DNA from 3 places in the Viridibacillus sp. FSL H8-0110 genome. Region 2 is predicted to be linked to each of the others. Evidence: predicted binding sites of a transcription regulator. Region 2 holds the regulator's gene; each other region holds the start of a gene.
The links. The regulator LexA, encoded in region 2, represses DNA repair genes until DNA is damaged. The targets are predictions, from matches to a motif close to CGAACATATGTTCG.
Positions count from the first base shown of each region.

Region 1: the regulator LexA is predicted to act here: its motif matches at 7,036-7,049, upstream of MHH98_RS10190 (type IA DNA topoisomerase).
Region 3: the regulator LexA is predicted to act here: its motif matches at 4,722-4,735, upstream of MHH98_RS07215 (DNA polymerase IV).

Region 1 covers NZ_JBBOPJ010000001.1:2,027,684-2,038,945, reverse strand. Annotated here, with positions in the region: gene MHH98_RS10220 (DHA2 family efflux MFS transporter permease subunit) at 1-1,019, opposite strand, end outside; gene MHH98_RS10215 (TetR/AcrR family transcriptional regulator) at 1,217-1,540, shown strand; gene MHH98_RS10210 (TetR-like C-terminal domain-containing protein) at 1,527-1,790, shown strand; gene vanY (VanY-A/VanY-F/VanY-M family D-Ala-D-Ala carboxypeptidase) at 1,897-2,754, opposite strand; gene MHH98_RS10200 (HAMP domain-containing sensor histidine kinase) at 2,838-3,956, opposite strand; gene MHH98_RS10195 (response regulator transcription factor) at 3,949-4,647, opposite strand; gene MHH98_RS10190 (type IA DNA topoisomerase) at 4,869-6,998, opposite strand; gene MHH98_RS10185 (sulfite exporter TauE/SafE family protein) at 7,121-7,849, opposite strand; gene MHH98_RS10180 (Ig-like domain-containing protein) at 8,094-10,688, shown strand; gene MHH98_RS10175 (iron-containing alcohol dehydrogenase) at 10,944-11,262, opposite strand, start outside.
Region 2 covers NZ_JBBOPJ010000001.1:3,213,581-3,224,842, forward strand. Annotated here, with positions in the region: gene MHH98_RS16105 (aldo/keto reductase) at 48-944, shown strand; gene MHH98_RS16110 (HXXEE domain-containing protein) at 1,041-1,526, opposite strand; gene MHH98_RS16115 (YqkE family protein) at 1,771-2,037, opposite strand; gene MHH98_RS16120 (acetyl-CoA C-acetyltransferase) at 2,052-3,236, opposite strand; gene MHH98_RS16125 (hydroxymethylglutaryl-CoA lyase) at 3,319-4,215, shown strand; gene MHH98_RS16130 (alpha/beta hydrolase) at 4,229-5,179, shown strand; gene MHH98_RS16135 (YneF family protein) at 5,190-5,411, opposite strand; gene sirA (sporulation inhibitor of replication protein SirA) at 5,505-5,939, opposite strand; gene tkt (transketolase) at 6,090-8,090, opposite strand; gene MHH98_RS16150 (DUF896 domain-containing protein) at 8,184-8,420, opposite strand; gene MHH98_RS16155 (YneB family resolvase-like protein) at 8,487-9,143, opposite strand; gene yneA (cell division suppressor protein YneA) at 9,140-9,454, opposite strand; gene lexA (transcriptional repressor LexA) at 9,622-10,242, shown strand; gene MHH98_RS16170 (carboxymuconolactone decarboxylase family protein) at 10,859-11,262, shown strand, end outside.
Region 3 covers NZ_JBBOPJ010000001.1:1,461,130-1,472,391, reverse strand. Annotated here, with positions in the region: gene MHH98_RS07235 (YbfB/YjiJ family MFS transporter) at 1-1,068, shown strand, start outside; gene MHH98_RS07230 (VOC family protein) at 1,260-1,706, shown strand; gene rnz (ribonuclease Z) at 1,815-2,759, opposite strand; gene MHH98_RS07220 (hypothetical protein) at 2,987-3,397, opposite strand; gene MHH98_RS07215 (DNA polymerase IV) at 3,423-4,673, opposite strand; gene MHH98_RS07210 (chemotaxis protein CheW) at 4,934-5,419, opposite strand; gene MHH98_RS07205 (M20/M25/M40 family metallo-hydrolase) at 5,448-6,566, opposite strand; gene MHH98_RS07200 (GNAT family N-acetyltransferase) at 6,887-7,396, shown strand; gene MHH98_RS07195 (acyl-CoA carboxylase subunit beta) at 7,602-9,149, opposite strand; gene mce (methylmalonyl-CoA epimerase) at 9,156-9,566, opposite strand; gene prli42 (stressosome-associated protein Prli42) at 9,691-9,783, shown strand; gene MHH98_RS07180 (GNAT family N-acetyltransferase) at 10,144-10,683, opposite strand; gene MHH98_RS07175 (hypothetical protein) at 10,923-11,162, opposite strand.

The DNA of each region.
Region 1 (11,262 bases), 1.2 Mb from region 2:
AACATCCACATTGCAACAGCTACTAACACAATCCCAGGAATGATAATAGTACGAGGACCATATTTGTCAAAAAGCTTCCCGGTAATCGGAGCCATGAAACCATTTAACACACTTCCTGGCAACATAATTAAACCAGATTTAAAAGCTGATACTAAAAGTACACCCTGTAAAAACATTGGTAGTAATGTCATAGTTGAGAACATCGCCATCATGACAATGACAATTAGTACAACTGTTATTGAAAACATTGGATACTTAAATGTACGTAAATTGAGTATTGGATCCTTAATTTTTAATTGTCTTATAATGAACCAGATTAATGAAGCAACTCCGATTATTAAAGTACAATATACTTCTGCATTTCCCCATCCAAGCTCTCCTGACTTACTAAAGCTATAGACAAATCCGCCAAACCCGATTGTTGATAAAATAATTGATAAGACATCTACTGCTGGTCTAGTTATTTCCGAAACATTCTTTAAATACTTTGCCCCAACAATAATTGATATTAGAGCAAGTGGTATTACGATGTAAAATAACCAGCGCCAATTAAGAGTATCAATAATTACTCCTGAAAGAGTCGGCCCAATAGCTGGTGCAAACATAATAACTAGGCCAATTAAACCCATTGCTCCACCACGTTCTTCCGGTGGGAAGATGATTAAAATGGTATTCATCATAATCGGTATGATTAAACCCGTACCGAATGCTTGTATAATACGCCCTACAAGCAAAAAGCTAAATGCTGGTGCAAATGCCGCAATAATTGTACCTATTAAAAATAAGATCATCGCAGATAAAAACAATTGCCTAGTTGTAAACCACTGTTGTAATAAAGCGGTAACAGGCACTAACACGCCAACAACTAACATATAGACGGTAGTTAACCACTGGATAGTAGTAGGTGTTACACTAAATTCACGCATCAATTCTGGCAATGCATTACTTAATAGTGTTTCATTTAAAATAGAAACAAAAGCACCAATAATCATAGCAATGATAATCGGTCCTTTTTTTATATTCGATAAATCGAATGGATCACTAGGTGATACTTGATTGGTCGTGTTCAAATTTATTTCCTCATTCCTAAATATTTGCTACACTTGTAGGATAAAGCTACTAATGTCTACTAAATAATATACACATTTAATTTTAATGTTGAAAGAATCAAATTTAATTGAGTATCTATATAAACTACAAATCAAGGAGAATGTAGATGAATTTTAATGATAAAAAGGTCGATCTTAGGGTTAGAAGAACATATAAATTATTGTGGGAGGCACTTGAAGAATTGCTATCGCAACCTGGACAAGAGTTTAGCTCCGTTACTGTCAATCAAATTTGCGAAAAGGCAATGGTTCACCGTACTACTTTTTATAAGCATTTTGAGGATAAATACGACTTATTATATTTTGGAATTGAACAATTTAACGAAAAATATGTGAAGGTTAGCTTAGAAGAACGTGTATTAAAACCATTCCAATCCTTTGAAATGGTTCCAAAAATTAGAGTTGTTAGACAACATTATGCAATCAAATAAAAATGATGATATTTTCAATAACTATATGAATTATCGTAATAAAGAGACACTAAAGCACGATTTTTTAGAGTTAAATAACCGCGGGGAGAACTTCTCGGTACCAATTGAAATCATTGTGGAATTTTACTCAGGAGCGCTCTCTTCGCTTAGTGCATGGTGGGTTCAAAATGGTCGCAAGGTTCCAGCAAAACAAATGGATCAATATTTTCACGAAATGATTAATAAAGAATTTTTCACTAGTTCAAAATAGATGTTTCTAATTGGAGCTTCTCCTATCCTGCCTTACTTCAGTAACATTGTTTGAACAGCCATAATGACAGTTCAAACAATGTGATAGTCATTTATTAAGTAGACTACTATTCATGAACCGTCACTATTATTCCGTCCACATTATTTCCTGATATTTCATAATGTTGATCCACAGGGACATTAATTGTCCTACTCTTTGAAATTTCATAATAAGAAACCGTATAATTTTTCCCCTCAGCATTAATGGAAATATCCCTATTCTCTTTCAAGAAATCTAAGTATTCTTCTAAAGTTAGTTTCTTTTTATGCATAATGGCACTATGAGGTAAACCGACATAGCGTATATGCCAAGGTTCATATTGAATCCCTGTAATGTTTGTTTTATTTTTCGGATAGCGTAGAACAAAGCCGTACTTCCATACCTCTTCTTCAATCCATTTTCCTTCCGGAGCTTTCTCCATTTTCATTTGAGTAGACCCTACATCGAGTGATAAACCTAAATTATGTTCGCTATATCCTGCTGGCAATGCATAATTAGAGCCCATTTTTTGATATAGCTCACTTTGCTCATCAAAATCTCGATAGCTACTACTAATTAAAAAATGACTAACACCTTCTTTTTCCGCCGCTTCTACTACCTTCAAAAATTTATTTACAATATCCTTTGATAGGCGAAGATTTCTATCAAGTATTACATAGCCACTTACTAACTCTTTATTTTGAAATAAATTTATAATATCGGATTTTATGCTATCTTTCTGAACTGGGTAATCTTTATTAACTAGTAATAGATCACCTTTATAAATTTGCTCTTTTGTAATTTCTTTCTTTTCGGTAATCGTAGAAGTTACCTTTTCATCCTTTTCCACAACCTTAACCTCTACGCCATTTTGATAAAATGATGCCATATAAATACTAACAAATACTGTGCACAATATAAGTGAAAAAAATACCCACTTTTTCATTACTAGTTTCCTCCTTAACCTTACTTAAGTATAGGATAGAAAAAACTATTTAAATAAAAAGTGGGGTAAACTTAAAATTTTTATTAAATTTTTAAATGAGATTCCGCACCATCGTCTGCTGGTAATCTTACTTCAAATATTGTTCGGATTAAATTACTTTCAGCAGAAATCGTTCCGTTATGTTGCTCTACAATATTTTTCGCAATGAATAAGCCAAGCCCTGTACTTTCTTGATTCTGGGTTCGTGCTTTATCACCCGTATAAAACATATCGAAAAGATACGGCAACTCTTCCTCTGGAATACTATCTCCATAATTAATAATTTGTACGACAACTTCTCCATTATCAATATGTCCATTTAATTCAACAAACTGTCCATCATAGCCGTAACGAATTGCATTGGTTAATAGATTTTCAAATACTCTTGCCAACAATTTACCGTCTCCATAAATATTTAAATGAGGAGCAATATTCATTCTAGCTACTAAATCATTCTTTTCTAATAAAGGATATAATTCTTCATCTAACTGTATAAGTAATTCACTTATATCAATCAACCTTTTCTCAACCTTTAGCATGCCATATTTCATTCTTGTTATTTCAAATAGCTCATCAATTAGTCCTTCTAATCGTTGAGACTTCGTAAATGCTATCGTCGAAAAATGTTTAATTTGCTCTTTTGTTAAATTCTCCTCTTTAAGAATTAAATCTAAATAGCCTAAAACAGATGTTAATGGAGTTCTTAAATCATGAGCCAAATTTAAAACTAACTGATCTTTACTATTTTCCGCAAAATCACCTCTTTCAACAGCTTCTTTTAACTTTTCACTTGCTAAATTGATTTCGTGCGCAATATCACTAAATTCATCATTTGAATCAACATGAACTCGATTTGTAAAATCACCGTTAGCAAGATAATGAATTCCATTAGAAATTTCATTAAAGTACTTTGAATATGGTCTAGTAAGAAAAAAGAAAAACAAAATAGATAGAGGGATAAATATAATTAAAAAGAAATTAACATCTCCAATATTTCTAATCGTTGACCGAAATTGAGACAAAGGATCCTCATAACGAACCATAGTTTTATAATAGAGCTGAAGCCCTTTGTAGATTATATACGTAATGCCACCAGCTAATATCATGCTTAAAGCAAATAATGCAATCATTTTTGAGCGGAAGCTTCTTACCATTTTAGCCATTGAATGTATAACCAACCCCCCAAACGGTTTTGATCAATTTATTTTTCCTCTTATCTTCTCCAAGTTTTTTCCGTAAAGTACGAATATGTACCATAACTGTATTTCCGCCTTCATAGTACTCCTCGTCCCACACTTGTTGAAAGATATTTTCCACACTATATACTTTCTTCGGATGGCTCGCTAATAAATATAAAATATCAAACTCTTTTGGAGTTAATTCAATATGCTCATCGTGAACACTAACTGTCCTTTGCTCAGGATAAATGACCACTCCACTAATTTCCAAAACATCTTTATTTTCATCCTTTTTCGGTTGATTCAACAGGAAAAATCGTCGCAAATGAGCATTTACACGTGCAACTAATTCTATCGGAGTGAAAGGTTTCGTCATATAATCATCTGCTCCTATTACTAGTCCTGTCACCTTATCGAAATCAGACGTTTTCGCACTCAAGAAAATGATAGGCATATGATATTGCCCTCGAATTTGACGCGTAACTTCATAACCGTCCATTTTTGGCATCATAATATCTAAAATCACCAAATCAATTTGTTGAGATTCGATAACACGAATAACTTCTTCTCCATCAGCTACTTTAACGACATTGTAGCCTTCTTTTTCTAAATGTATCCCAACTAAATCAGCAATTTCTGCTTCATCGTCAGCTACCAAAATTGATACTCGCTTCATTTTAATACACCCCTATATCATTTCAATTCCATACTACTTACACTCTAAAAATTTCTTCATTATATCTTTTCACACGCTCTATTTTAATATCTTTCACGCTGAACTGTAGCTTTCTTAAAGGAGTATCGAACTTTAATTAAATGGAACTTTAAGGGATTCCCTCATAAAACCCCAGCACACAAACCAACAATATAATAACTACTACAAGTTACTTTTTAGTACTAAAACTCAAACACAATCTTACCTTCAACTAGCTTCAACTTCGCACTAAACATTGAACCTTTCTTCGATTTAAAGCCTTTCATTTCCTTTGTCACACCGTCTTGACAAAGGTCTGACACCTGCTTAGGTGATAGTTTTTTACCTGCAACTGTTTTAGATAAAGTAAACTTACAGCCTGCTTTATAATTCGAGCAGCCATAAAAACTTTTACGAGATAACATCTGTCCTTTTTTACAAATTGGGCAAAGTCCAAGTGGTTCATTGGAAGCACTACCCTCAGCGGCTGCTTGAATATCCGTTTTCTCTACCATTTTTGGAGTTACTTCTATTAAATGATTTAAAAACTTGCAGACATTTTGGATGAAAGCTTCTTTTGAACCTGTACCATTACCAATTTTCCGCAAATAAGTCTCCCATTTCGCGGTCATTGTAGGACTTGATAATAGTGACCCTTCAATCGTCTGGCATAATACGCGTCCTTTATCTGTTATTGAAACGATATTTTTTGTCACGTCTATATAACCATGGCGTTTTATCGTCTCAATAATACCTGAACGTGTTGCTTCAGTACCGAGCCCTTCCACTTCCTTCAAAATATCGCTAGCGCTCTCATCATCCACGAGCTTTCCACAGGTTTTCATCATTTGCACAAGCTGTCCTTCCGAATAAGGCTTTGGAGGCTGGGTTGTCCCTTCATGAATAGCAACTTTTGACTCTACTACCTCATTCACACTTACTCGAGGTAATAATGGTTCTTCATCCTTTTTCTTTGTCGGTTCACTCCCACTCCATAGTGTTTTAAATCCTGGATCTAGCTCCACTTTGCCAACTGTTTTAAAATCGACTGCCTTCACATTCGTCATGATCGTCGTTTCTTCATATACATGATCTCTATGGAACATCGCCAATGCACTCTTCACTATTTCAAAGTAAATATTTCGTTCCATTGGCGATAAGCCTTGTACTTTTGCAGCCGTAGGAATTGTTTTTGTTGGGATGATGGCATAGTGCTCTTCCACTTGTGCATTATCTACATAACGCTTTTGAGGACGTCCATTTGCAATCTCAAATGGTTTATCAACGATTTTCTGATAATCCGCTACTCTGTCAACCAGATAACTAAATTCGGCTTCAGTTATATACTGACAATCTGATCTTGGATAAGAGACTAGCTTTTTCTCATACAAACCTTGTACAACATCCAACACTTTTGCTGGACTGTATTTCCATATTTTATTGGCTTTAGCTTGTAATGTAGAAAGAGCATGTAACTTCGGAGGTTTAACGTGCTTTCGCGCTTTTTTAACATCTTGAATCACACCCGGCAGAATTTCACCTTCAGCAATACAAGCTTGATGCAGTATTTGCTCGACTTCCTCTCGCTTATCCTTCTTAATAGCCGCTTTCCCTTTATACGGCCCTTTTTCAGCTAAAAATTCAGCAGTTAGTTCATAGAAATTAGTCGGTTTAAAATGTTCGATTTCTTGTTGTCTTTGATAAATCATATAAACTGTTGGCGATTGCACACGACCAATCGACATCGTTTCATTTAGACCCTTTGCCTTCAGCAGCATCGTGTATAAGCGGCTTGCATTCATCCCAACGAGCCAATCACTGATTTGACGTGCCTGCGCTTCATGATACAACAGTAGATCCTTATCATTATTTCGCAAATTGGCGAACCCTTTGCGTATCTCATCTACCTCAAGTGAATTTATCCAAAGTCGCTGAACTGGCTTCTGACGCACACCTGTTTGACGATAGATAGAATAAAAAATATTAGATCCTTCTCTGTCCACATCGCATGCGTTAATAAGCACATGTGCTTCTTTAAACAACCGCTTTACCTCTTGAAACTGATCCCACTTGCCTTTCGCCACTCGGAATTCGTAGTTATCCGGTATCATTGGCAATTGTGCCAGAGACCAGCGCTTCCATTCTGGCTTGTAATCTGCGGGTTGTTTTAATTCAACTAAATGCCCTATCCCCCAAGTAATCGTCGCTCCTTCTGGAAACGTCTGATTTGGGGCAAGTTCTATGTAATGTTTTGTTTTCTTTGCTACTTGAAAAGCATCTGCATAAGCTTTCGCCTGCGATGGTTTTTCAGCTAAAATCACTGTAAGTCCCATACTAACACCTCTATTTATATCCTTACTCGTATCATACCGAAAATTTGTTCGGTTGGCTATTGGAGAACATGAAAAACGTTTCAAAAGTGGGATGACTTTTGAAACGTTCGGAATAGAGTTTACTATACTAAAGAACTTAAACTTTCAATTAATAGAAAAAGTCCTGTACATATCAAAAGAATATAAGTAAATATTCTAAAGATCCGTTGGTTTATCCATTTGAAAATAATTTGCCCTATAAACAAACCGATAAATACGATGGGAATCGCATATAGACTTGATTGCCATATGAGTTTGCTAGTTCCAGTAAAGATGATTTGAGTTATTAGACTGATAAAATATATAAAGAGATAAAAGGCTAATGTCGTTGCTCTTAGCTTTCCTTTTTCAGTATCTGTTCCTGTAAAGTAAAGCAATAATGGCGGTCCAGGCATACCTATACTTGTAGTCAAAACTCCTGAAATACCCCCTACTATGTAATCCCTAATTGGTGTTGCTTTCACTTTGAAATTGCATATCAATAATAAGGTCAATAGTAAAAGGAGTATGCTAACCCCTAATTTTAAAGCATTTATATTCATCGACATAAAGATGAATATACCTATTGGTACACCAACTATACTTCCTAAAATAATTCTTTTTAATAGAAACATATCAATGTCATGACGTATTTTCAAAATTAACGCTACAGAGATAATTAAAGATAAAATAATATTAATTTGTATAGCTTCTTGCGGTTGAAATAACATTAACAAGAACGGCGTCGCCATTATAGAAAAACCAAAACCAGTGCTTGATTGTAAAATAGAAGCCACTAGAATAATACATATAAAGATGAATACAGTCCCCAAAACAACCCTCCTATATAAATATACACTTACTAGTATTTTATCATTTTATGACGGATATTTATTAAACTGCATCTTAATTAGTCCTCAAACTTAAGCATTACAAGTTTCCTTCTAAAATACTACTCTCCATAACAAATGTTTAGATTTCTGAAATTTTTAATAAAATGATAAAAAATTGATAATTTATAAGTAAATCTACTTATTAAATGTTATAATTTTCAAAGTGAACTGGAGGAGATATTATTTGAAATTTTTTAATAAAATTATTCTAATATCATTTTTAGGGTTATTATGTATATTTACGTTTTCTCTAAATAATGAAGCGAAAGCAGCTGAAAAAGTAACAAAGCTTAATTTTACGCCCTTTGATACAGAACTAGATAAAGATCACGATATTCTTTACATGACAGATTTGGGGAGTAAAACAATTTATGCACACTATTATAAAACTGGGCAAATAAAGTCGCTGAAGCTCCCTTATGCAGCGGAACGTTTGACATTGAGAAACGAAAAGCTTTATGTCACACAACTAAAACAAAATCATACACACTCGACAGAAAGCCCAGAAATCGGAGCCATTGCCGTAGTAAAGACAACGAACTTTACAATCGAAGATGTTATAGATATTGAAACTGATCCATATGATATTGCCGTGGATAAAGATAACTATTTATACATAACACCAGGTTCAGGGCAACATAATAACATTCTCGTATATAATTTAGCTACAAAACAGCGTGTGGAAAATAAAAAAAACTCATCTATATATGAACAATCGACTGTTGTCTACAATGAAGAATTATCGAAACTTTATACAATTTCTAATAGTAGCTCACCCACCGATATTAAAACGAAAGAAATAAATCATGGGATTATTACAGCAAGCTATGACTCACCTGATCATGGGGATTATGCAATAGATCAAACATCAAGTTTATCACCCGATGGATTAAGATTATATAATTTAGGAACGGCGTATAGTTTAACATCCGTAGAATCTGGTGATATGAGTTTTAAATTTGATTTTGGTGAATGGTATAACGACTTTGCCTTTAATGACAAATTCACATTTGCGGCAAGCACTGACTCAGGTGTTGATGTTTATTCTTATGAAACAAATGAATTCTTATATACACTCTACGGCACACAATTAGCGAAAGAAGTATTTGTAGATGATGGATTGCTAACTATCACAGAAGATGCAAAGGCTAAATATTCCGTTCGTTTTAATGAGTCATTGCAATCTAATGCACTAACACTCGTGAAATCTACATATGAAGCAACAAATCGCTATAACAGTCATTATGTTGAAAATTTTCAAGATGGTGTTAAATATATACCATTAGACAGTACTTTTAAGATTTATTTCAACCATAATATTTCCAACTCTAATACAGACAAATTTACTCTAACTGATTCCAATGGAGAAGTACCAATCAATGTTAAGATTAAAAAGAATGTAGTAACAATTCAACCAAAAGAATTACAATATTTCACAGATTATACTTTGAATATTGCTAATGGTGCAGTAGTAGGTTATCTAGGTGCGACACAAGACAATGCCATAAACTACCATTTCACTACACTAGCACAACCAGCCTCAGATTTGTCCCTATCTGTGAACGACGATGGTGCTCCTACTAAATATATTTTCACTGCGAATGCAGCAAAAGGTAGTGACGTTGAATATCAATTTTCTGTTGCGACAACAGGTTCCTATACAATTCACCAACCATTTAGTACTACTCGTAGCTTCGTGTTAAAACCGACACGTTCAGGTAGTTATTCCATAAGAGTAGAAGCACGTAGTAAAAACTCTGGAAATTTATCCGATACAGGTCTGTTAAAGGAGATAAGAGTTGTTGATTATGAAATGCCAAAACTCGCTACCATTACGAAAAACTATGATAAAAATCTAAACACCGTTACTATCAATATTCAAGCTACTGATAATACTGGTATTCGATCGATTACATTACCGAATGGAACAGTTGTAAATAAGGCCTATGCAACATTTACGTTAAATAAAAACGGGAGCCATTTGGTAGAAATAGAAGATATATTCGGCAATGTACGGACAGAAGATATTTTTGTCGACGATATTGATTTTTCATCACCAAAACTAAACGTAAAACCAAGCACAACAAAACCAACTAAAAAGAATGTCACATTGACAATTAATGCAACTGATAATGTAGGTATTAAAAAACTTACATTACCAGATGGGTCAATATTACAATCTAGTAATGCCACTTTTACTGCTACAAAAAATGGCACGTACAAAGTCATTGCAGAAGATTATGCAGGCTTAAAAGAGACCTATAAATTTACCGTTTCTAATATTTACAAACAAGCACCGAAAACTCCAGTAGTTCATACTCTTGGAGATGCGGATGTAATGATTTCTGGTAAAGCAGAGCCATATGTAGATTTCGTCTTAAAAATACCTGGTAAAAAAGCAATGGTAACATGGACTTCCGATGATGGTACATTCCAATTTTACATCCCTCGACAAAAAGCAGGTGCGAAAGTAACTTTTTATGCTAAAAACCCACTTGGGGAAACAAGTAAAAAGAAAACGATTATTGTAAAGGATACGACCCCACCCCCAGTATCAAATATATCGATTACATCGGCATCTGTTATGAATGTAAAATCTGAAAGCAGTGCAACAGTTTACATTTATAACGGCAAAAAGTTAGTGAAGAAAACAACAGCGAAAAAATCAGGCTATGTACGTGTACAAATACCTCGCCAAAAAGTAGGCACTACATTATCGATCTATGCAAAAGATAAAGTAGGTAATAAAAGTAAAGTAAAGAAATTTACAATAAAATAAGGCACAGAAAAAAGGGAAGCAATATATATTGCTTCCTTTTTTTGAGGCTATTTATGATGTTTATTCATTGTTCAGAAATGTGATAGAGATACGGCTTACAAATTCCATAATCAACAAAGCTATTTCTAACAACTCACATTTCCACAATAAAACTACTCGATAAATCCCTTATCCATATATCGGTAATATACTTCATTTTTTATTCGTGTTACGATCTGTTGCTCATCTAGCAGCTGTACATCCTTCTATATAAAACTATTTTTCTACAATAACACCATTATATGCTGATTTATAAATCGCATAGATGTCTTCTTTTAACAATGGTAGTGGACTTCTAGCTAGAATACGTTTTTGTTCAATCGCATCATTTGTAAGTCCTTCTAAAGCATCTTCCGTAATATTAAAGCCTTTTAAAGTAGATGGAATATTAACGTCTTCTACAAGTCGTTTTAACTCAATCACACATTTATAAGATGCTTCTGTTTGTGAAAGGTTTGTAGCGCTAAAGCCCATTGCTTCATATATATCTTTCATACGTTTTTCACAGCTTTGACGAATATAGCCCATTACATAT
Region 2 (11,262 bases):
CTTTTGTTATTAATCATTGTACCATTATCATATGAGGAGTGATATTTTTGAAGAGTAGAAAATTAGGTAATAGTGATTTAATTATTTCAGAAATCGGCCTTGGTTGTATGTCTCTACCAACTGATGAAAAAACTGCTAAATGGATAGTAGATTCGGCGGTAGATCATGGTATTACCTATTTTGATACCGCGGATCTATATGATAAGGGCATCAATGAGGAACTTGTCGGTAAGGCACTAAATGGAAAACGACAAGATATTATACTAGCTACTAAAGTGGGCAATGTTTGGGACAAGGACGGAGAAGGATGGCACTGGGACCCTTCAAAGAAAAATATCGAACATCAAGTAAAAGAAAGTTTGCGTCGCTTACAAACAGATTATATTGACTTATACCAACTACACGGTGGAACAATTGGTGACCCTTGGGATGAAATAACCGAAGCATTTGATCAATTAAAAAAAGAAGGTATCATTCGGGCATACGGTATTTCATCAATCCGCCCAAATGTTATTAAGGAATTTTTACCAAAAAGCGATGCAGTATCTGTCATGATGCAATATAGCTTGCTAGACCGCAGACCTGAAGAATGGTTTGATGTGCTAAAAGTTAATAACGCATCTATTGTGACACGTGGCTCTTTAGCAAAAGGTTTACTAACAAATGAATGGTCAGACCGCTTAGCAAAATTAGATGGGTACCAAACTTATAGTCAATATGAACTTCAAGCTACTCTAGAAGAAGTAGCAAACAATACAAAAGATGTACATGCAGCAGCACTTGCTTATGTATTACAATCACCTATTGTAGCATCTGCAGTGATTGGAGCAAGTTCAAAAGAACAATTGGAAGCAACAATTTCAGCTTACAATAATGCAGCACCGATTTATGCTAAAGAACTAGAGAAACTAACAAAAATAGATACGTATAACGCACATCGATAATTTTACTAGAAGGATTCAACATCACGAATCCTTCTTTTTTTACAACAAAATGACACTAACTATATATTTTACTTATTTTTAACAATCCTTATAAACTTATACTATGAATTTTGCAATTAGTAGCGCGATTAGTGCAAATGGGGTCTGTAATATGAAACCAACTAGTAAATACACTCCCACCTGCTTAGGTGTGATTAAATTTTCTAATAATAGCTTTCTAATACTAAATAGACAAAATGGTATTAAGATGGCAACAGCGGTAATGACACCAGGTACATATTTTTTTAAGATTATACTTTGCACAACATGCCCTATTCCATTCGCAAGGAATACACCAGCGACTAATAAGGCAAAGAATTTTATGGGCAGTATTCCGATAAATCGTTTATTATTAGCCGCTTTCACACAGCCAATCACTACGATAATCCATAATAAAATAAATGCGATAATAAATTCCTCAGTAGAAACGGAAAAGGGGAATCTCATAGTGAAATTTTCAATGGTTGCGATTTCCTCCAAATCATGAATTAAAAAAACAAGAGGAAAAATCCATATAAGTAATTTAATTTTAGAAACTTCCATACTTCACCCCTATTATTCTCAAGCTATTTATAAGTTATCAATGTAAAAAAAAAGAATTATTATACTAAACATTTAGTGTGAAATTTCACCATATGTTGGTACAGAATAAAAGGTAGCTCTGAAAGAAATCTTTCAAAACTACCTTCTATAACGCACTACAATGACCTTTTTATATAGTTAAATTATGAAACTTCCATAATTCATTTGTACAATGCCGCTTTAAGCAATCCAACTATGTCTTTTGTTAACTATTAAACTTTGAGCCCTTATCTCCGTACTCATTCAATAACTCTGCAAACGATTTGTTCTTCTCACGTTGTTTACGTTCAAATGCTAACTTTGCCTCGCGTTCATCCTGTGCTGCTTGTTCTTTTGCAACAAGGTCTTTTTTAGCAAGTTTTAGTTTCTCTAACACATCACCATTAAGTTGGTCTTTTAATGTTAGTGCCTCACTTTTTGCGGATTGTTGTTGTGCTGGTTGTTGTCTTTGTTGTTTTTTCTTTTTAGCCATGGTCAATCTCCTTCTTACGTTCTTTTTACGATTGTTGCAACACCTTGCCCTCCACCTATACAGAGTGTAGCAAGACCCGTTTTAACATCTCGCTTCTCCATTTCGTGAAGTAGTGTTACTAGTATTCTAGCACCACTTGCACCAATTGGGTGACCTAAAGCAATTGCACCCCCATTGACATTTAACTTCTCATGGTCAAAATGCAATTCTCGATCAACTGCAATTGACTGAGCTGCGAATGCTTCATTCGCTTCAATCAAGTCAATTTGTCCTAACTCTAGTTGCCCTTTCGTTAAGACTTTTTGCACCGCCCTAACAGGACCACTTCCCATTACAGCTGGATCTACACCTACACATGCGTTTGAAACAACTGTTGCAATTGAATTAATGCCCAACTCATCGGCTTTAGCTTTTGACATTACTACAAGTGCGGCTGCACCGTCATTAATACCAGAAGCATTTCCCGCTGTCACAGATCCTTCTTTTTTAAATGCAGGTCGTAGCTTTCCTAACTTTTCAGCTGAAGTTCCCGGCTTTACATATTCATCTGTATCAAATACGACTGGTTCACCCTTACGTTGAGGAATTTCTACTGCAACAATCTCTTCTTTAAATTTCCCCGCTTCTTTTGCTGTTGTCGCTCTTTCTTGGGAACGAGCTGAGAAGCTGTCTTGCTCTTCACGAGAAATTGCATATTGGTCACATAAATTTTCAGCTGTAATTCCCATATGATAGTCATTAAATGCACACCATAAGCCATCAGTAATCATACTATCAATCACCTTCTGATCGCCCATACGGAAGCCATCACGTGCGTTATTCAATAAATATGGTGCTTGGCTCATATTTTCCATCCCGCCTGCGACAATGATATCTGCATCGCCTGCAATAATGGCTTGTGTTGCTAAATGAACAGCTTTAAGACCTGATCCACAAACTTTATTTATAGTTAAGGCAGGTACCTCTTTTGGAAGTCCTGCAAATATAGCTGCTTGACGAGCTGGATTTTGACCTAGACCAGCTTGTAATACATTACCCATAATCACTTCATCTACTTGTTCAAAAGGCACCCCTACCTTTGACAGCGCTTCTTTTATAACAATTGCACCAAGTTTTGTTGCAGGTACATCCTTTAACGCTCCTTGGAAACTCCCAATTGCTGTACGTACAGCACTTACAATAACAACTTCAGTTGTCATAATTATTCCCCCTTGTTTAAGTACGAATTTATTTGCTAATATGTACATCCCTTCCTTACAATGGAATATAGGAGGGGATGTTATGTTCAGTTTACCAAATAATGCGACAATTATCGAGGTAGGTCCAAGAGATGGATTACAAAATGAAAAAAACTTAATTGAGACTAATGAGAAACTCAAATTCATTAAATGCTTGCAAGATGCCGGCATTACAGAAATGGAGTTAACTTCTTTTGTCTCACCTAAATGGGTGCCACAAATGGCTGATGCAGAAAATATTGTTAAGAACACTGCTAAAGTAGGTAGACAATTTGTCTTAGCACCGAATGCTACAGGTGTGGAGCGTGCGATGGAGAACGGTGCAGATGCCATTGCCGTTTTTGTTGGTGTTAGTCATACATTTAATAAAAAAAATATTAATAAAAATACTGACGAAGCCATGGATAGTTTAGCACCTGTCGTGGCAAAACTGAAAGAGCAAGGAAAATTTGTACGCGCATGTATTTCAACAGCTTTTTATTGTCCATATGAAGGGAAAATTGAAGTTAAAGACACAATTTCTTTATGTAAAGTATTTGCGAGTTGGGGTGTGGATGAGCTAAGTGTTGCAGATACTATTGGCATGGCTAATCCGGTAGAAAGTTATACCCTATTTAAGCTTTTGAAAGAAGAATTACCTAACTTACTTTTGACTGCCCATTTTCACGATACGCGAAAAATGGCTCTAGCAAATATATATGCTGCATTACAAGCTGGTGTGGACCGATTTGATACATCAGCGGGTGGTCTTGGAGGTTGTCCTTTTGCAAAAGGTGCTACAGGAAATGTTGCAACAGAAGATGTTGTACATATGCTAGAAAGTATAGGAGTTCACACAGGGATTGATGTCGAAAAAATTTGCGAAGCAGCAAAAATTGTCGAACCTTTAATATCCGGAACAATTGATAGTGGTCAATTCCGGCTCTTTAAGCAAAAGTAGAGGAGTGATGATCATGAAAAAACGTGTGCTTTGGATTTTCGGGCTTATTTCGGGTACACTTGGCGCCATTACAGCCATTCTCGGATACTTGTTTTCAAGTCGAATTATGTATATGAAGAACAAAGATGCAGCCTTCATATTACAACGAGAAAAGGAAGCAAAGCGTTTTGACGAAGTTTGGTTTGAGCATGTAAATAAGGAAGAGATGTGGGTTGATTCCCCGAATGGCTATTCAATTAAAGCCATCCACTTCCAGCCTTTGCAAACAAATAATACGATTATTATTTGCCATGGTGTTACGGAAAATAAAATTAATTCCGTAAAATACGCTCGTCTTTTCGAGCGCTTAGGCTTTAACTCAGTCGTTTATGATCATCGTAGACATGGTGACTCTGGTGGCAAAACTACAAGTTACGGACATTACGAAAAATATGATTTACAAGCAGTTATGAAAACTTTAAAGCAGAAGCTAGGTGGTGAAGGTATAATTGGTGTACAAGGAGAATCTATGGGCGCTGCTACTACATTATTATACGCAGGTACATTAGAAGACAAAGCCGACTTCTACATTTCCGATTGCGCCTTTTCCGATTTTTCAGAGCAATTATACTACTTAATGATGAAACAAACACCACTACGTAACAGCATAGCAATTAAACTTGCTGGTATCTTCTTAAGGATGCGTGATGGATACTCTTTAAAGAGCATTTCACCTAAAGAGGCTGTAACTAAAATTGAAAAGCCAGTACTGTTTATTCATAGCCTTCCAGATGACTTCATCTTACCTGAAATGACAATTGAAATGTATAGCTTAAAGCCTGGCCCTAAAAAGTTAAAGCTTTTTGATGTAGGTCCTCATGCACAATCCTTTAATATGAACCCTGAAGCCTATGAAATGTTGGTCGCAGACTTTTTAAAAGAGTTTGTCTTTAAAGACAAAGACAAAAAAATAGCACTCAATTGAGTGCTATTTTTTATTTACCGCTTAATTTATTCATTGAGTTCATCATTTGTTTGATTTGTTTTTCAGACGGTTTACGTCCCATTTGAGACATCATTACTCGTAGCATCTGTTCGTTAATAGGTGGGTTGTCTTTTAAGTATTTCATCATATATTGACGGGCAACAAAGAAACCGATAGCTACTCCTGCTATTAATGCCACGATAACAAGTATAATCCATAACGTAGTATTCACTGGTTTTCCTCCTCCAAGTTTCTTATGCGAGAAAACTATCTCCAACAAGGATTATACAATAAAAAACCACTACATACTACTGTTTGACAAGATTTATCGTCTTTCGTGAGAATGGAATTTAAGTGGTTTTAACCAACCACATTCCATTTCATCTTTATTAAATCCGATAAAGCAATCACTTAATTTTGACAATGTTGCAAATAAGTCTAACTCTAGCATGCGTGACCCAACACAGACAACAGCTATGTAATAAGGAAAAATATCAATTTGGATTTCCCCTTTAAATTCATTCATCAAAAAGATTTGGTGATCCTTCGTTTGAATGCCTGAAAAGCTATTACCTAATTGTTGTTGAATGATTAGTTCAATTTCCATCATATCCAAAGGCTCACATAAATAGGAGATCTCTTGCGTCGGATGTATTGCATGCTCATACGAATTTGAGGATTGAATTAAATCGAATAGTAAACGTTCTCTACCATAAACAAAAGCCTGATGTTTCTTTTTCACATGAAAGATTGAGTACATTCGCAAGATTACCACTCCTCTCTTGTAAACAGTATAGCAAAGATTGCAAGAACATTTTGTCAATTGACGTCCGATTTAAAGCACTTTATTTGTCAAAAAAGAAAAAGTAGAGGAAAAAACCCTCTACTTTTCAATATTATCGCTATTTTTTTAAGCAAATAATGCTTTTACTTTTGAAACAACATTTTCTACAGTGAAGCCATATTCTTTCATAACAATTTCACCTGGCGCACTTGCACCAAATTTATCAATTGCTAGAACATCACCTTCGAAGCCAGTATATTTATGCCAGCCGAATGATGAACCCATTTCAATTGCTAAACGTTTTGTAATTGTTTTTGGTAATACCGCTTCTTTATATGCTGCATCTTGAGCTTCAAAACGATCGAATGATGGCATAGAAACAACCGATACATCGATACCTTCAGCTGCTAGTTGCTTTTGAGCTTCTATAGCAAGGCTAACTTCTGAGCCAGTTGCTAAAATTAGTGCATCCGCTACTTCTTTAGTTGCTTTTGAAACAACATAAGCGCCTTTTGAAACACCTTCAGCTGCAAGTGAAGCTGAGTGTTCAGACACTGGTAAGTTTTGACGAGAAAGTACTAATACTGTTGGTTGGTTTTTAGACGATACGGCTAATTTCCAAGCTTCAGCAGATTCGTTTGCATCAGCAGGACGAATAACAGAAAGATTTGGCATAGAACGTAATGCAGCTAAATGTTCAACAGGTTCATGCGTTGGACCATCTTCACCAACAGCGATACTGTCATGCGTAAATACATACGTTACAGGTAGTCCCATTAATGCAGATAGACGAATTGCTGGACGTACATAGTCACTGAAGACGAAGAATGTACCACCAAAGACGTTTACTCCTCCATGAAGTGCCATTCCATTTAGAGCTGCACCCATAGCAAATTCACGAACACCGAACCAAATGTTACGACCTTCTGGAGTTTCTGCTGTGAAATCGCCAGCATCTTTCATGTATGTTTTATTTGATCCAGCTAAATCCGCACTTCCTCCGAAGAATGAAGGTGTGTTTTTTGCAAGTGCATTGATTACTTCACCAGAAGACGAACGTGTAGCAATAGATTTACCTGATTCATAAACAGGTACTGCAGATGCGAAATTTTCAGGAAGTTCCCCATTCATCGCATTTACAAACTGTTCTGCAAGATCAGGATATGCTTTTTTGTATGCTTCAAATTGTTCATTCCATGTAGCTTCTGCAAGTGTTCCTTGAACTTCAGCTGCTTGTTTGAATGTCGCATATACCTCTTCTGGTACATGGAATGGATCATGAGGCCATGAGTAGTGTTCTTTAGTAAGTTTCACTTCATCAGCACCTAGTGGCGAACCGTGTGAGTCAGCTTTACCTGATTTATTTGGTGAACCGTAGCCAATAACTGTTTTTACTTCAATAATAGTAGGTTGGCCTTTATGTGCTTTGGCTTGTTCAATAGCCGTATTTATTGCTTCAATATCATTACCATCAGCTACATGAATGTAGTTCCAGTTATATGATCCAAAACGTTTTTGAATATTTTCAGAGAATGATTTATTTAAATCGCCATCTAACGAAATGTCATTGCTATCATATAGCACTATCAGTTTTTCAAGTTGTAAGTGACCAGCTAAAGAAATTGCCTCAGCAGCAACACCTTCCATCAAATCTCCATCACCACAAAGTGCAAATGTATAATGATCTACTACTTCATGTACCGGCTTGTTATAAACGCCTGCAAGGTGACTTTCCGCCATTGCCATACCGACAGCCATTGCAATACCTTGGCCTAGTGGTCCAGTTGTTGCTTCAACTCCAGCTGTATGACCATATTCTGGGTGACCAGGTGTTTTTGAATCCCATTGACGGAAACTTTTGATTTCTTCCATTGGTAAATCATATCCACCTAAGTGTAATAGGCTATACAAAAGCATAGAGCCATGACCTGCTGATAAAATAAAGCGATCGCGGTTAAACCATTTAGGGTTTGAAGGATTGTGACGAAGTTGTTTTGTCCAAAGAGTATAAGCCATTGGAGCAGCCCCCATCGGTAATCCTGGGTGACCTGAATTAGCTTTTTCAATAGCATCAATTGACAAAGTTCGAATAGTGTTAATTGCAAGCTGATCTGCTTGTTGAGTCATTTTAATAGACATCCTTTCTTAAGCTAAATAGTGTACTATTATATTTTAGTCAACATTCTTATATAAAACAATGTTTTCTCTATAAATATGTGTTTAATTTAATCGATTATTCTTATTTTGTTTTTGACGTAACTTTTCAGGCGTTACTTCATTTCCCTCCGGGTCGAAAACACGGACATTTTCAATCGTCTCACGCATCGAAGATCGGAATGTGTCTAAATACTCTTTACGAAGTGTTGTTTGTTCTTTTGCTTCTTCTACAGTTAAACCTTGTGACTTTGATTTTTTCGAAAGTTCACTTATACGTTGTAATTTTTCTTTTGATAACATTTATTTCTCACCTTTCATACAGACCTTAATACAAAGGTATGCAAAAAAGACCGCAAGCGCAAGCTTTTAGTCTTTATTTTTCTCCTTTAATTCCATAAATCTTCGATGAATTGTCGCTTTACTAACTTGAAAGCCCAATCCTCTCAAAGTATCTGTAATTTCTTCAAATGTCATACCTTTTTGTCTAAGTTGAATAATTTGTTCAATCGGGACATCTATGCGATCTCGTCCCTCAGGATTCCCTCGATCTTTTAAATTCTTTTCTGGTCTATATCCGTTCTGTACAGCTCGTCTCATCCCTCTACGGATTTTCGCATTATGTAATTTACGTTGATACTCTTCAACTATCGCTAGTATTTCTAGCAACATAGCATCCATCTCATTTAGCCGGACGTGACCTGCATCACTTAATGTAAAAATATCTGTATTCGTTTTTTGCAGTAAATGAAGTACCGCCATTCGGCCATTTCCACGCCCTAAGCGCGTCTCATCTTGAACAAATAGTGCCGGTTGTTCATATTCCTTCACACACTCAAGTAGATCAAGTAAACCTTCCCGATCAATATCATATCCGCTATGTCGATCTGAAAAGACTTGTGCAACTTCATATCCTTTACTCGTTGCAAATTCCCTTAACTCAATCTCTTGCCTTTCAAGCGAAGTATCTTGTGTATCTTTTTCGGTACTTACACGGCAATAGAGTATTGCTATTTTTTGTTTCATTTTTTATCACTCGCCACTTCTACTCCTATATTTGGAACTTTTATATTATCATGTTCCGGAACTATTAGAGTATGCCCCGCATAAATAGTATCGTCAATTAAATTATTTTCATTTTTAACCTTAGCTATCCATTCATGATCAGCCATTTTACCTTTATATCTATCTGCAAGAGAAATTAAAGTATCTCCATCATGAACTTTAATTTCTTTATATGATGTATTCCCACTATTTGCAACCACTAAAACTGTTGTAAACATTACGCAAAATCCAAAAAGCAATGTAATGTATTGATTTTTTTTGAACCAACTCACACTTATTCTCCCCTTTTTTCGAATACCTGTTCGGAATGTATGTTCTCAATATAAACCGAACGTTTGTTTTTGTCAACGGTTTTTTCGAACTTATGTTTGCATTGTTTGTTCGCTAATGCTATACTATTAATAACTTTTACATAGTATGAGATAAAGAGGTGATTGGATTGAAAAAAGTATCGAAAAGACAAGAAGATATATTGTCTTTCATCAAAGAGGAAGTTCGCACTAAAGGATACCCACCTTCCGTCCGTGAAATTGGTGAAGCAGTTGGTCTTGCATCAAGTTCTACAGTCCACGGACATCTTGCTAGACTTGAGAGCAAAGGACTGATTCGACGAGATCCAACGAAACCTCGTGCAATCGAAATTTTAGATCAACAAGATTCTACAATCGCAAAACAAGGTGTTGTACATGTACCACTAGTTGGTAAAGTTACTGCAGGCCTTCCTATTACTGCAATTGAGAATATCGAAGAATACTTCCCTATCCCAGATTCTTATGGAACAACTGAAGATCAAATTTTCATGCTTGAAATTATGGGTGAATCTATGATCGAAGCTGGTATATTAGATGGAGACTATGTAATCGTGAAACAACAAGCAACCGCGAGTAATGGCGAAATTGTTGTAGCGATGACAGAGGACAATGAAGCAACTGTAAAACGATTTTTTAAAGAGGAAACTTATTTCCGCTTACAGCCAGAAAACTCTTCTATGGAACCAATTATTGTAGATCGAGTTTCCATTTTAGGAAAAGTAGTTGGTTTGTATCGTAACGTTTTATAAATGACAATAATATCAGATTGCAATAATCAATGAATTTTTTGATTCTTGCAATCTTTTTTTATATACATAAACATAATATATTATTTGTATAATCGCACATTCCATCTAACGAAATACCTTTATTTCACATTCCATCTTAGCTAAGTATAAGTTTGGAATTTATCTTCTTGGGTCGGTCGGTCTGTTTTTTTATTCTTTTAGGTTAAAGGTTAAGTGAGAGGAAGTATGGTAGGTGCGGTTTAAAGATGCCCCCTATTATCCCCTCATAAATGCAGGCTTCGGATGACAACGTATTACAAAAAAGTATCCAATAAGTTCCAAAACTTTATTTTTAGCTCGATTTATAATGTGGTGGAACCGTGCTTACAGGACCAATGCCATTCTCTACGAATTTCTTCGACTTCGATGGTCGGCTGCATCTTGTACGTAGTTCCATGTCATCTCACCACAGTAACCGTTTTGTTGATTGATTATTGATTGATCTCGTACTTTTGCCAGAAGGCTTATTACATTTTAAATTCCAATTAATTTGAATACTATACAATCTAATTAATAGTACAAATATTCGTATAAAGTTATAATTGACGTATCTTAAAAATCAAAGGAGTTTTGTCTTATGAGTCAAAGAGTTCCCTATTATACTGTTGCACCTGATGGTTTGAAAATCATGATGGATATGGAGAAGTACACCAAAAAGTCTACTATTAATCGAACTACTAGAGAACTTATCAAAATTAGAGTTTCACAAATTAACGGTTGTGCTTTTTGTATAGATACTCATACTTCCGATGCTCGTAAGATGGGTGAAACGGAACAACGAATTTATTGTTTAAATGCTTGGAATGAATGTACTTTTTATACACTTGAAGAAAAAGTTGCTCTAGAACTATCTGAACATATTACTTTAATCCCTACTAAAAGAGTTCCTGAAGATCTGTATAAGCGAGTTCGTGAACTGTATAACGATAGAGAATACGTTGACCTTGTGCTAATCATCAATCAAATCAACAGTTGGAATAG
Region 3 (11,262 bases), 1.8 Mb from region 2:
GAAACTGCGGGGATGCTGGCTTCTGCAAATTATGTAGGATATTTCTTTGGGGCACTTTGGGCTGGTTTTATAACCCGCCATCCAAAAGGAATCCTCGGATGGTGCGCATTCATCAATGTACTTTCTGTTTTTGGTATGGGGTTGCTTGATAGTTTATGGATTTGGTTGATTTTACGCTTGATTGCGGGGATTACAGGTGGCTTGATGTTTGTATTAACTTCTAGTATGTTGATGGATTATCTTGCTGGTCATTTGTTGACGAAATGGTCAGGCTATATTTTTAGCGGTATTGGTTTAGGAATTGCTCTTTCGGGCATTTTTGTCCCTATTTTAGAATCGGCTTTTTCTTGGCAAGGTGCTTGGATAGGGCTTGGTATGTTATCCGTGTTGTTCGTATTAACGACGATGCTCTTGTGGCGTAAGCTGACAGCTCATGAACAGGATAAGAAAGCAGTAGTCTCCGAGAAGGTTTGGAAAGGATTTATGCCTTGGATGGCACTTGCTTACGGATTAGAAGGTCTTGGCTATATTGTGACCGGCACGTTTTTAGTTGATATAATTCATGAAATTCCTAATTTAAGAGAGTATGCATCCTATAGCTGGGTTGTTGTCGGTATTGGTGCCATTCCATCTGCTCCACTTTGGATTATGTTGATGTCAAAATATTCACCTGTTCGTATCATTTCGATTGCGTATATTTTACAAGTCATTGGTATTTTACTTCCAATCGTCTCTCCGACTATTTTCGGTGTAATGACATCGGCATTTTTATTCGGTATGACGTTTGTTGGAATCGTGACGATGACCACGTCTTATGCAAGACAATTATTTCCAGCAAAGAGTGCTAGTGTTGTATCTGCTCTAACGACCCTCTATGCGCTTGGGCAAATTATTGGCCCATTAATTGCTGGCAAACTTGCCGCTTATTATAAGAGTTATAATGTTGCTCTCATTTTTGCTGGAAGTGTAGTAGCAATTGCACTTTGTCTCATGTTGTTTGGGAGATGGAGGACAACGGAAAAAGAAGTACCAGAAAGTTATATGGCTCTAAAAAATATCGCTAAGTAGTTATTCTAAGTGATTTTTTGATTGTCAATTTCTATAAAGTCCTGAGCATGTTTTGAAAGAATTTTTTCAAACCATGCTTTTTTCAATATGTAAAAAGGTCAAACATCTAATAAAAGAAGGTTATTTGAAACTTAAATAGAATTACATCAATAAGGCTTTAAAAAATAGAGTATCTTAAAGGGGATTGGAGCATGAATCGTTTAAATTTAGTTACTTTGGGTGTTAAAGATATGTTAAAGTCATTACGTTTTTATCGCGATGGACTTGGATTTGAAGCATTTGTATACGGGAACGACGCCGATCCAGATGTAATTTTCTTTAATAATGGAGGAACAAAAATTTCACTATTTCCAATTTATCGCTTAGCACAAGATATTGATGAAGATAATCCACCTGCAATCAACCATGGCTTTAGTGGATTTACCCTTGCTTATAATGGAAAGTCAAAAGAAGAGGTTGATGAAATATTTGTATTAGCAAAAAAAGCTGGTGCGAAAATTGTGAAAGAACCTGAAACAGTTTTTTGGGGTGGATATAGTGGCTATTTCCAAGACCCAAACGGCTATTACTGGGAAGTTGCTTACGGAGAGAACTGGGAGTTCGATGAGAATGATATGTTAATAATTACTGAAGGTTAACATGAGAATTTGATAAAACTGTGTATGAATTTAACAGCTTGGTTGTTACTCTATATTCATTGTAAAAAAGCTATCCAAAATTAAATGGATAGCTTTTTCTCAATTCTATTACTGACTAAAAGGAGCTAACTTTTCTTGATGCCACTCATATTCCTCGAAATCGGCTACGATATAGGCATTTTCAAACACTTCATGTACTTCTTGTAACATGTTTTTTATATCTTGAGGGAAAAATCTTGCGCTTAAATGATTTAGCAATAAATTTTTTGCTCCTGCTTTAATAGCTATGTTTGCTGCATCCATATTTGTGGAGTGACCGTAATTGGCAGCTAGTGCTTCCGTTGCATGATCAAATGTTGATTCATGCACGACAATATCCGCATTTTCACTAAGTAAAATAGCATTTTCACACGAGCGTGTGTCTCCTAAAATCGAAACGATAAAGCCATCTTTAGGTGGATCTGTGACGTCACTACTTTTCACTATTCGACCATCTTCTAAAGTAATGTCATAGCCATTTTTCAATTGACCCAATAGTGAGCCCTTAGGAACTCCCAATGCTATAGCTTTTTCAATTTGCAATGTTCCTGGTAGAGGCTTTTGTTCAATCCGGTAGCCAAAGCAAGATATGACATGCTGTAATGGTTTTGCTGTAACGACAAAATCATCATCTTCAAAGACCACGCCTTCAGTAACCTCAACAAATTCAATAGGATAATTAAGATGGGTTTGTGACAGCTGTAAGGTTAATTCTACCCAATTCTTTAATCCTGCTGGTCCATAGATGGTAAGTAGTTCTTCTCCCCCTTGGAAAGAGCGAGAACTAAGTAAGCCAGGGAGCCCAAATATATGATCTCCGTGTAAATGAGTGATAAATATTTTCTCTAATTTTCTTGGCTTTAATGTTGTATGTAAAATTTGATGCTGCGTCGCTTCACCACAATCAAACAGCCAAAATGTACCACGTTCTTCTAATAATTTAACGGCTAGTGCACTTGTATTCCGTGTTTTTGACGGCATTCCAGCACCTGTACCTAAAAATTGTATATGCAAATGAAGTCCTCCTTACGAAATATACAATGATCAACATATGAAGAATCCTCATAATGATTCCTTGCTATTTATGCTTCGGTATTGCTAATGTCTTTTAACTAGTATAACAAAAAAAGATGCTCATCAATCACCAAATGGACATTGATACACACCTTTAATATGCAATACATACTCTTTAGTTAGGTTTATGATTGTTACTATTATTTCTAATGAGAGCTAAATTTAATTTATTTTACTTCAATTAAAAAAGAAGTTATTTCTTTTATCTTTGAGGTTTTTCCGGCACTTGTGAAATTATAGATATCACAGAAAGCATAACGCTTCTTACTTTCTAAAATTATAATGCCATTAATAGAACCAGTACTCCCATGCGTAATAATGTTATTAATATGTAACTCTGTTGCTCTGTCTTTCTCCTTTTTTGACAATATTTCAACAACATGATTATTGCCTTGGATCTGCTTATTACCAACGATATCCCAACATACATCATCCTTCAAATGCTCAAGAATGAAACTTTGATCATTTTTTGCAATAGCAATAGTAAGTTCTTGAAGTAACTTCTTTTTAGGTGCATTTCCGCAATCGTAAGGGCAGACTACTTTTAGACTTCCATACTCTTCATTTAACTTATTCATAATGCTCCCCCTAAAGATTTTTTTATTAATCCTTATGATCTTCCAAAAAGTCTTTGCTAAAACTCGTTTGTGATTCATAATTGGGCTTTTTCTTTTCTTTCATACCTTTTGAGATGATTTCTTTACCGAATTTCTTTTGGAGCTGCTCCACTACTTGGATAATTGGTTCCTCTTTGGCATGTTGTTCATAGTTGAAAATAGATAACTGCTCTGCTGTTTCCTTGCGGTCAATCACATTACTCACCGTCACGCCGAGTAATCGAACAGGTTCACCATGCCAATGTTTTCGAGTCAAATCAACGGCTATTTCAAGAATATCTGATTTTTTATAAATAGCATTGGAAAAGGTTTTGCTACGACTTGAGTTATGCCAATCTGCATCTCGAATTTGAATGGATAACGTATGGCCTGCTAAATTTTTAGCTGAAAGACGTTTTGCCACTCTTTCACAAAGACCATCGATTGTTTTACGAACTTCATCCCATTCGACTAAATCGATTGGCAAAGTTGTAGAATTACCTACGCTCTTGGTATCATAAATCGAATTTGGATCGACTTCCCTGTTATCAATACCATTTGCTCTGTCTTTTAACCTTGCACCATTTTTTCCTAAGTTACTTTTTAAAAAGGCTTCAGAGGCTTGTGCTAGATCACCAATTGTGTTGATTTTTAGTTCGTTTAGTTTTTTTGCTGTACTCTCACCCACGCCATGCATTTCAATAACTGGTAATGACCATAAAATATTTGATAGTTCACGTTTTCTTAAAACGGTAATACCCATAGGCTTTTTCATGTCAGAAGCTGTTTTAGCTAAAAACTTATTGGGTGCAATTCCAATAGATGATGGCAAATCCAGTTCATTTAAAATCCGTTTTTGAATGCTTTCTGCGAGCTCTATCGCTTCTCTTCCATTTACAAGTTCCGTAACATCAATATAACCTTCATCGATTGATACGGGCTCTACAAGTTCGGTATATGTTCGAAGTATGTCAAATATCGCTTTTGAAGCAATACGATAGCGTTCAAAATTCGGTGGCAACAAAATGAGCTCAGGACATTTTCGCTTTGCTTCCCACACAGCCATCGTCGTATAAACCCCTTTTGCACGCGCTTCATACGAACAAGTGACGAGAATGCCACGTCGCTCCTTCGGGTTACCCGCAATGGCTATTGCTTTACCTTTAAGTGTTGGATCATGTGATTGCTCTACAGAGGCATAGAAACAGTTCATATCGATATGAAAAATTATTCTCCCTTTTTGTTTCAGCTCTGCCATCACACATCTCTCCTGCTTCTTTTATTATGAATATTATAGCAAAAATAACGAACAGATGTTGGTATTTTTGTTCTTATAAGATCTAGTGATACCTTCTAACTTCTTCCTTTTCGCATATTAATAGCTTCACGCCATTTCATTTAATGGTACTGCCCCTTCGCCGCAATCCTAAGTTAATTTCTAATTCGATCACAAGACTTTAAAACCACATAAAAAAGCATCCTCAGTCTTTGACTAAGGATACCTTATTTACTAACGAACTAGGCTTTGGCTGCTCTTTCGTCTTCTTTTAATTTTTGCATATAGGCTTTGAGTTCTTTAATACCTTCAAGCGAGTCAACCAGTACTGTAGGCGAAACGATTGTAATCATTCGTTCTTCTAGATTGGCAACTGCTGTGAAATATTTTGTTTTGGAATAATTCACTAGACCTATTTGTTGCAAATGTTCAGCTGGAATATCGAGAATTTCTTTTGCTTCGACAACGAGTAGACCAAATAGGAAATCACCTGTTTGTAAAACAACTATTCGCACTTGATCTCCCGTTGCTTGACCTCTGTATAAGATTTGCTCGAAATCTAATATCGGCATTAGTTCTCCGCGCATTCTCATTAAACCCGTTACATAGCTTGGTAAGTGTGGAATGGGATTAACATGTTCCATTTTCTCGATCGATACGACGTGATCGATAGGAACCGCATATTCTTCTTGACCACAACGGAAAACGACTACTTTACTACTAGACATTGGCTTCTACCTCTTCTTGTAATATGTGTTATTTAACTTCAGCTGCGCATTTTACAATTTCCACTAATAAGTCCGCAAGTTTTTCTAATTCTTCAACTGGGATACGTTCTTTTGTCGTGTGGATGTCTTCATAACCGACAGCAAGATTGACTGTAGGAATGCCAAATCCAGCGATCACATTTGCATCACTACCCCCACCACTTGTCAAAATTTCTGGTGTACGACCAATTTTACGAACTGCTTCTTGAGCCACTTTCACAACTAAATCTTCCTCAGTGAAACGAAAACCTGGGTACATGCGCTTAATAGTTACTTCGGCTTTACCACCCATTTTTTCAGCAGTTTGTTCGAAAACTTCTTTCATATGGACAGTTTGTGCCTCTAATTTCGCTTCATTAATTGAACGGGCTTCAGCTAAAATATGCACTTCATCACAAACGATATTCGTTGCTTGTCCACCTTCAAAGCGACCAATGTTTGCTGTTGTTTCAGCATCTAAACGACCTAATTTCATCGCTGCAATTGATTTTGCTGCAACTGTAATAGCTGAAATTCCTTTCTCAGGTGCAACACCAGCGTGAGCTGTTTTACCATAGATAACAGCTTCTACTTTCGCTTGGAAAGGTGCTGCAGTTACGATGCCACCTACTTTACAGTCACTATCAACGGCGAAGCCATATTTAGCAAAGATTTTAGATGGGTCTAGCTTTTTCGCTCCTGCTAAACCACTCTCTTCGCCAGCAGTAATAATGTACTGAATATCACCATGAGTAATATTTTGTTCTTTTAAGCGTTTTGGTAACTCAAGAAGAGCTGCTATTCCAGCTTTATCATCCGCTCCTAAAATCGTAGTACCATCAGAATGGATATAGCCATCTTCTTTGAGGATTGGTTTAATTCCTTTACCAGGTACTACAGTGTCCATATGTGATGTAAAGTAAATTGGTTGTGCATCTACAGTCCCGCGTAGGGTACAGATTAAGTTACCTGAAGCATGGCCATTACGGCTTGCCGCATCATCTTCTTCAACTTCAAAGCCTAATGCTTCTAATTTAGTTTTTAATACAGGTGAAATTTTCTCTTCATGGAATGTTTCAGAATCAATTTGTACGAGTTCCAAAAATTCTTCTACGATACGACTTGTCATTATGAAAGAACCCCTTTATTAACTAGATTTTACTATCTTCTTATTCCCTTATTTTAGCATAGAATTTAAGTGAACTCCTGTAATTTACTTAGGCATTCTCTAATTTCTAATTTAGTTTGATAGATTAAATGTAGCGACTTTGTATTAATATTGGCCTCTACACATATTTTTCTTCATGCGCAGCGATATTAATTGTATATTCAAACTATTAATATGAAGGATTTTTATTGATGTGAGGAGAATTTACTTAAAGTAAAAATGGATAATTTAAATTTTCAATTTCCTTTAATTGTCATTTTCACTATTTGAAAGGAGCACTCATGGATATTAGATTGTTAGAATCATCAGATGCAAAAAGTTATTGGGTTTTGAGATTAGAAGCATTAAAAAATAACCCAGAAGCATTTTCTTCAAGCTATGAAGAAGCTATTAAAAGAGAATTCCCTGTTGAAACTGTGTTGAAAAATTTATCGACCGAAGGAACTTTCACATTTGGGGCTTTCAATGATCAAGAACTAATAGGTGTTGTAACTTTGGTTCAAGAATTCACTTCAAAACTTCATCATAGAGCTAATATTTTTGCCATGTATGTAAGTCCTAAATTTCGTAGATTAAGCGTTGGTAAAGCACTCCTATTAACGGCAATCAATCATGCAAAGTCAATTGAAGCAATAGAAAAAATTAATCTAGAAGTGATAACAACTAATGATAGAGCGAAAAATCTCTATATTAAAATGGGTTTCAAAACATATGGACTCGAAGAACGCGCACTTAAAATCAATAATGATTATTATGATTCAGAGTATATGGTGCTGTTCCTTAAAAAATAATGTTTAACTACAACTGATTAATTACCAAATTTATGTCTGGTCATAAAAGCACCTCCTATTGTTAGTTTTAACTAACGATGGGAGGTGCTTTTCATAAATGTTGGTCTTGACTGTTTTTCTTGCTTGTCTTGTATTAATAAGCGCTTTGGGCTAACAGGATGTTAGTCATGCAACCGTTGCGACAGGACGTCGGACATCCTCAACATTAAAGAGGAATATTCCCATGTTTCTTAGCTGGTCTTGTTTCTTTTTTCGTTTTCATCATATCAAGAGCTTGGATAAGTTTGATACGTGTTTCACGTGGGTCGATTACATCGTCTACTAAGCCATGAGATGCTGCTACATATGGATTTGCGAATTTTTCGCGGTATTCTTCAATTTTCGCTGCACGTGTTGCCTCTGGATCATCGCTGTTATCAATTTCGCGAGCGAAGATAATGTTCGCTGCTCCATTTGGTCCCATAACGGCAATTTCAGCGTTTGGCCAAGCGTATACCATATCAGCACCAATTGCTTTAGAATTAAGTGCTACGTATGCACCACCGTATGCTTTACGAAGGATTACTGTAATTTTCGGTACAGTTGCTTCTGAGTATGCATATAAGATTTTCGCGCCGTGACGGATAATCCCACCATGCTCTTGTTTAATGCCCGGGAAGAAGCCAGTAACGTCTTCAAATGTGATGATTGGAATATTGAATGAGTCACAGAAACGGATGAAGCGAGATGCTTTATCTGATGAGTCAATATCCAGTCCACCAGCCATTACTTTTGGTTGGTTACATACTAGACCTACTACGTCCCCTTTAATACGCGCAAGCCCCACTACGACATTTTTCGCAAATTCTTTATGTACTTCCATAAAAGAACTTGGATCAACGATTTCTTCAATAACTTTGCGAATATCGTATGGACGCGTTGCTTCTACTGGAACTAATTCAATAATATTTTCTAAATAATCGTCATTATCTTGTGGTTCAATACTTGGTGGTTTTTGTTCATTATTTTGAGGTAGGTAAGCAAGTAAATCACGTACTTGTTGTAATACCTCTTCTTCAGATGGCCCGCGGAAGTGTGCAGCTCCACTGATTGAGTTATGAACTTTTGAGCCACCTAAATCTTCAGAAGAAATTTTCTCCCCTGTTACTGTTTCGATTACTTTTGGTCCTGTGATGAACATTTGGCTTGTCTTATCTACCATGAATACGAAGTCAGTAATTGCTGGTGAATATACTGCTCCTCCTGCACAAGGTCCCATAATAACTGAGATTTGTGGAATCACACCAGAATAGATTGAGTTTCGGTAGAATATATGACCATATCCATCAAGAGATACAACACCCTCTTGGATACGAGCACCACCAGAATCGTTTAAGCCAACGAAAGGCGTACCGTTTTTAGCCGCTAAATCCATAACATTCGCAATTTTCATTGCATGCATTTCCCCAAGTGCACCGCCGAAAACTGTAAAGTCTTGTGAGAACAGGTAGATTGGACGACCGTTTACTTTACCGTAACCTGTAACAACGCCGTCTCCAGGTCCTTCTTTTGTATCCATACCAAAGTCTGTAGTTCGATGTTTTACGAAAGGATTAATCTCAACGAAAGTACCTTCGTCTACTAGTAAGTTAATACGTTCACGTGCAGTTAATTTACCTTTTTCATGTTGTTTTACGATGCGGTCATCACCGCCACCTAATTCAATTTCACGTTTTCTATCATATAACTCATTGATTTTATCGAACATATCCATAGATGATTACTCCCCCGACTCACTTTTATCGTATAACTCGTAAAGCACTCCATTAGATGACTTTGGATGAATAAAGGCCATTTTTGAGCCACCAGCGCCTGGACGTGGTTCATCTGATAGTAGGCGAACACCTTGTTCGCGAAGGTCTGCCATCTTCCCTTCAATACCCTTTACCCCTAGAGCAACGTGATGAATACCTTCTCCTCTTTTTTCAATAAACTTAAAGATAGCGCTTTCTTCACTCATCGGTTCAAGCAATTCAATATGTGTATTCCCCGCATCTATAAATGCTACACGAACTTGCTCAGTCACTACTTCTTCTATTTTTAACAAAGGTAAGCCCAACACATCTGTGTAATATGTAATTTGTTCATCAAGATTACGTACTGCAATACCGATGTGGTCAACGTTCTCCACTTCTCCCCAACTCCTTCTTTGTTGTATAACACAATTGTACATAATTTATAATAAAAACTCTAGCACTTGTGTAATTTTTCAAATTTGATAGAATATTTGTAGGAAAAGAAGGAGCGAACGAGAAATGAGTAATAAGAAATTTCAAAAAATTGTTGTATATGCAATGATTGCTATTATGGTTATTTCTACATTAGCTTTCGGCTTAGCAATGTTATAATCTACTTTGCGCGTCTGAAATTTACTATTGTAATCTACAACCATACAAACTAAAAAAACAGCGTTATACCAGGTTAAACCGGTGTACGCTGTTTTTTTATATACGAACCTTAAAAATCTAACTTTCATATCTTTACTATTATATCAATATAACATTCGAGAGATGTGGGGCACTCATCACTTTTTAGGGGACTACTAAATATACAGAGACTTATCTCTATTATAATTTTAGTAATCGCATGCCCATGCCGTACCTAGCCATACGCACTTCGGCCCAAAAATAAAGTTGTTTAAATTTCAGAGAAAGAATATTTAAAATTAAGATCACTTTCACAAAGACACACAACTTCTAAAAAAAAGATTATTTTAATGGCAAATTTTCATAATCTTTTCTGAGTATAGCCATGATAACTTCATCCGAGTAAGTCCCGTTATAATATAAAGATTCACGTAAAACACCCTCTTTTACAAATCCAACTTTTTCATATACTCTTATTCCTCGCAGATTATGACTGAATACCTCTAGTTGCAAACGATTCAATTTCAATTCTTCAAAAACAAAGCGCAATACAATTATTATAGCTTCAGTCCCATATCCTTTTCCAGTTAATTCAATAGAACTCATTGATATTCTAAAACCTGCTTTATTATTTTCTTCATCAATTTCAAAGATAGATAATTCGCCGATCATTTGGTCATTATTTTTTAAACAGATGGCAAAATCATAACGTGATGAATCATTATTTACATTATTTATATGAGCTTTAATCTGATTTAACGTAAAGTTAGGTTTTGTACCTGTCATATAACGTATTTCTTCATCTGTTGTATTTTCTAGCATTATTGGTGCGTCTGATACCTGAAGATTTCTTAAATAAATTCTTTCATTTTCTAAATACATCTTACCTTCCTCCTAATAACTGCCCTTTTCTTAACTATACAAATATTCATATATCATTTTGTATATTATACTTAATAATAGAAAAAGATGGTATAAAGTTATATTCAAACCATTTTTTAAACAACTTTTTTATTTTACTCACTGACAAACGAACGTCATCCTTTAAGGGGTTTTGGTCGCCTAGGCATTCGTTTGTGTTAGAGAAAAAAAGCCACACCGGTTAGATGTGACTTTGTTAATTAAAATATCTCTTTTTCAATCTCTGTAATTTCTTGTTGTAGTTTAATCTTTACTTCTCTTACCTTTTCTAATTCAATTAATTGTTTATTATCGATTAACTCTAATTCTGCCTTAGCTAGGTCTATTAATTCGCGAGACTTCTTAGTATGCTCATCTAATAATTCTTTGTTTATATTTTTCCCCATAAGCACCCAACTTTTTTCGATTATTATAGCACGAATGGGAATATCTATAGTCATTACATATAGCTTATTTTTAGACTGGTTTATTAATAGTAATCTGATTAGCAGTATTACTAATCTATCAACTTCCACTCATTCAAACGAACTATATCGATAA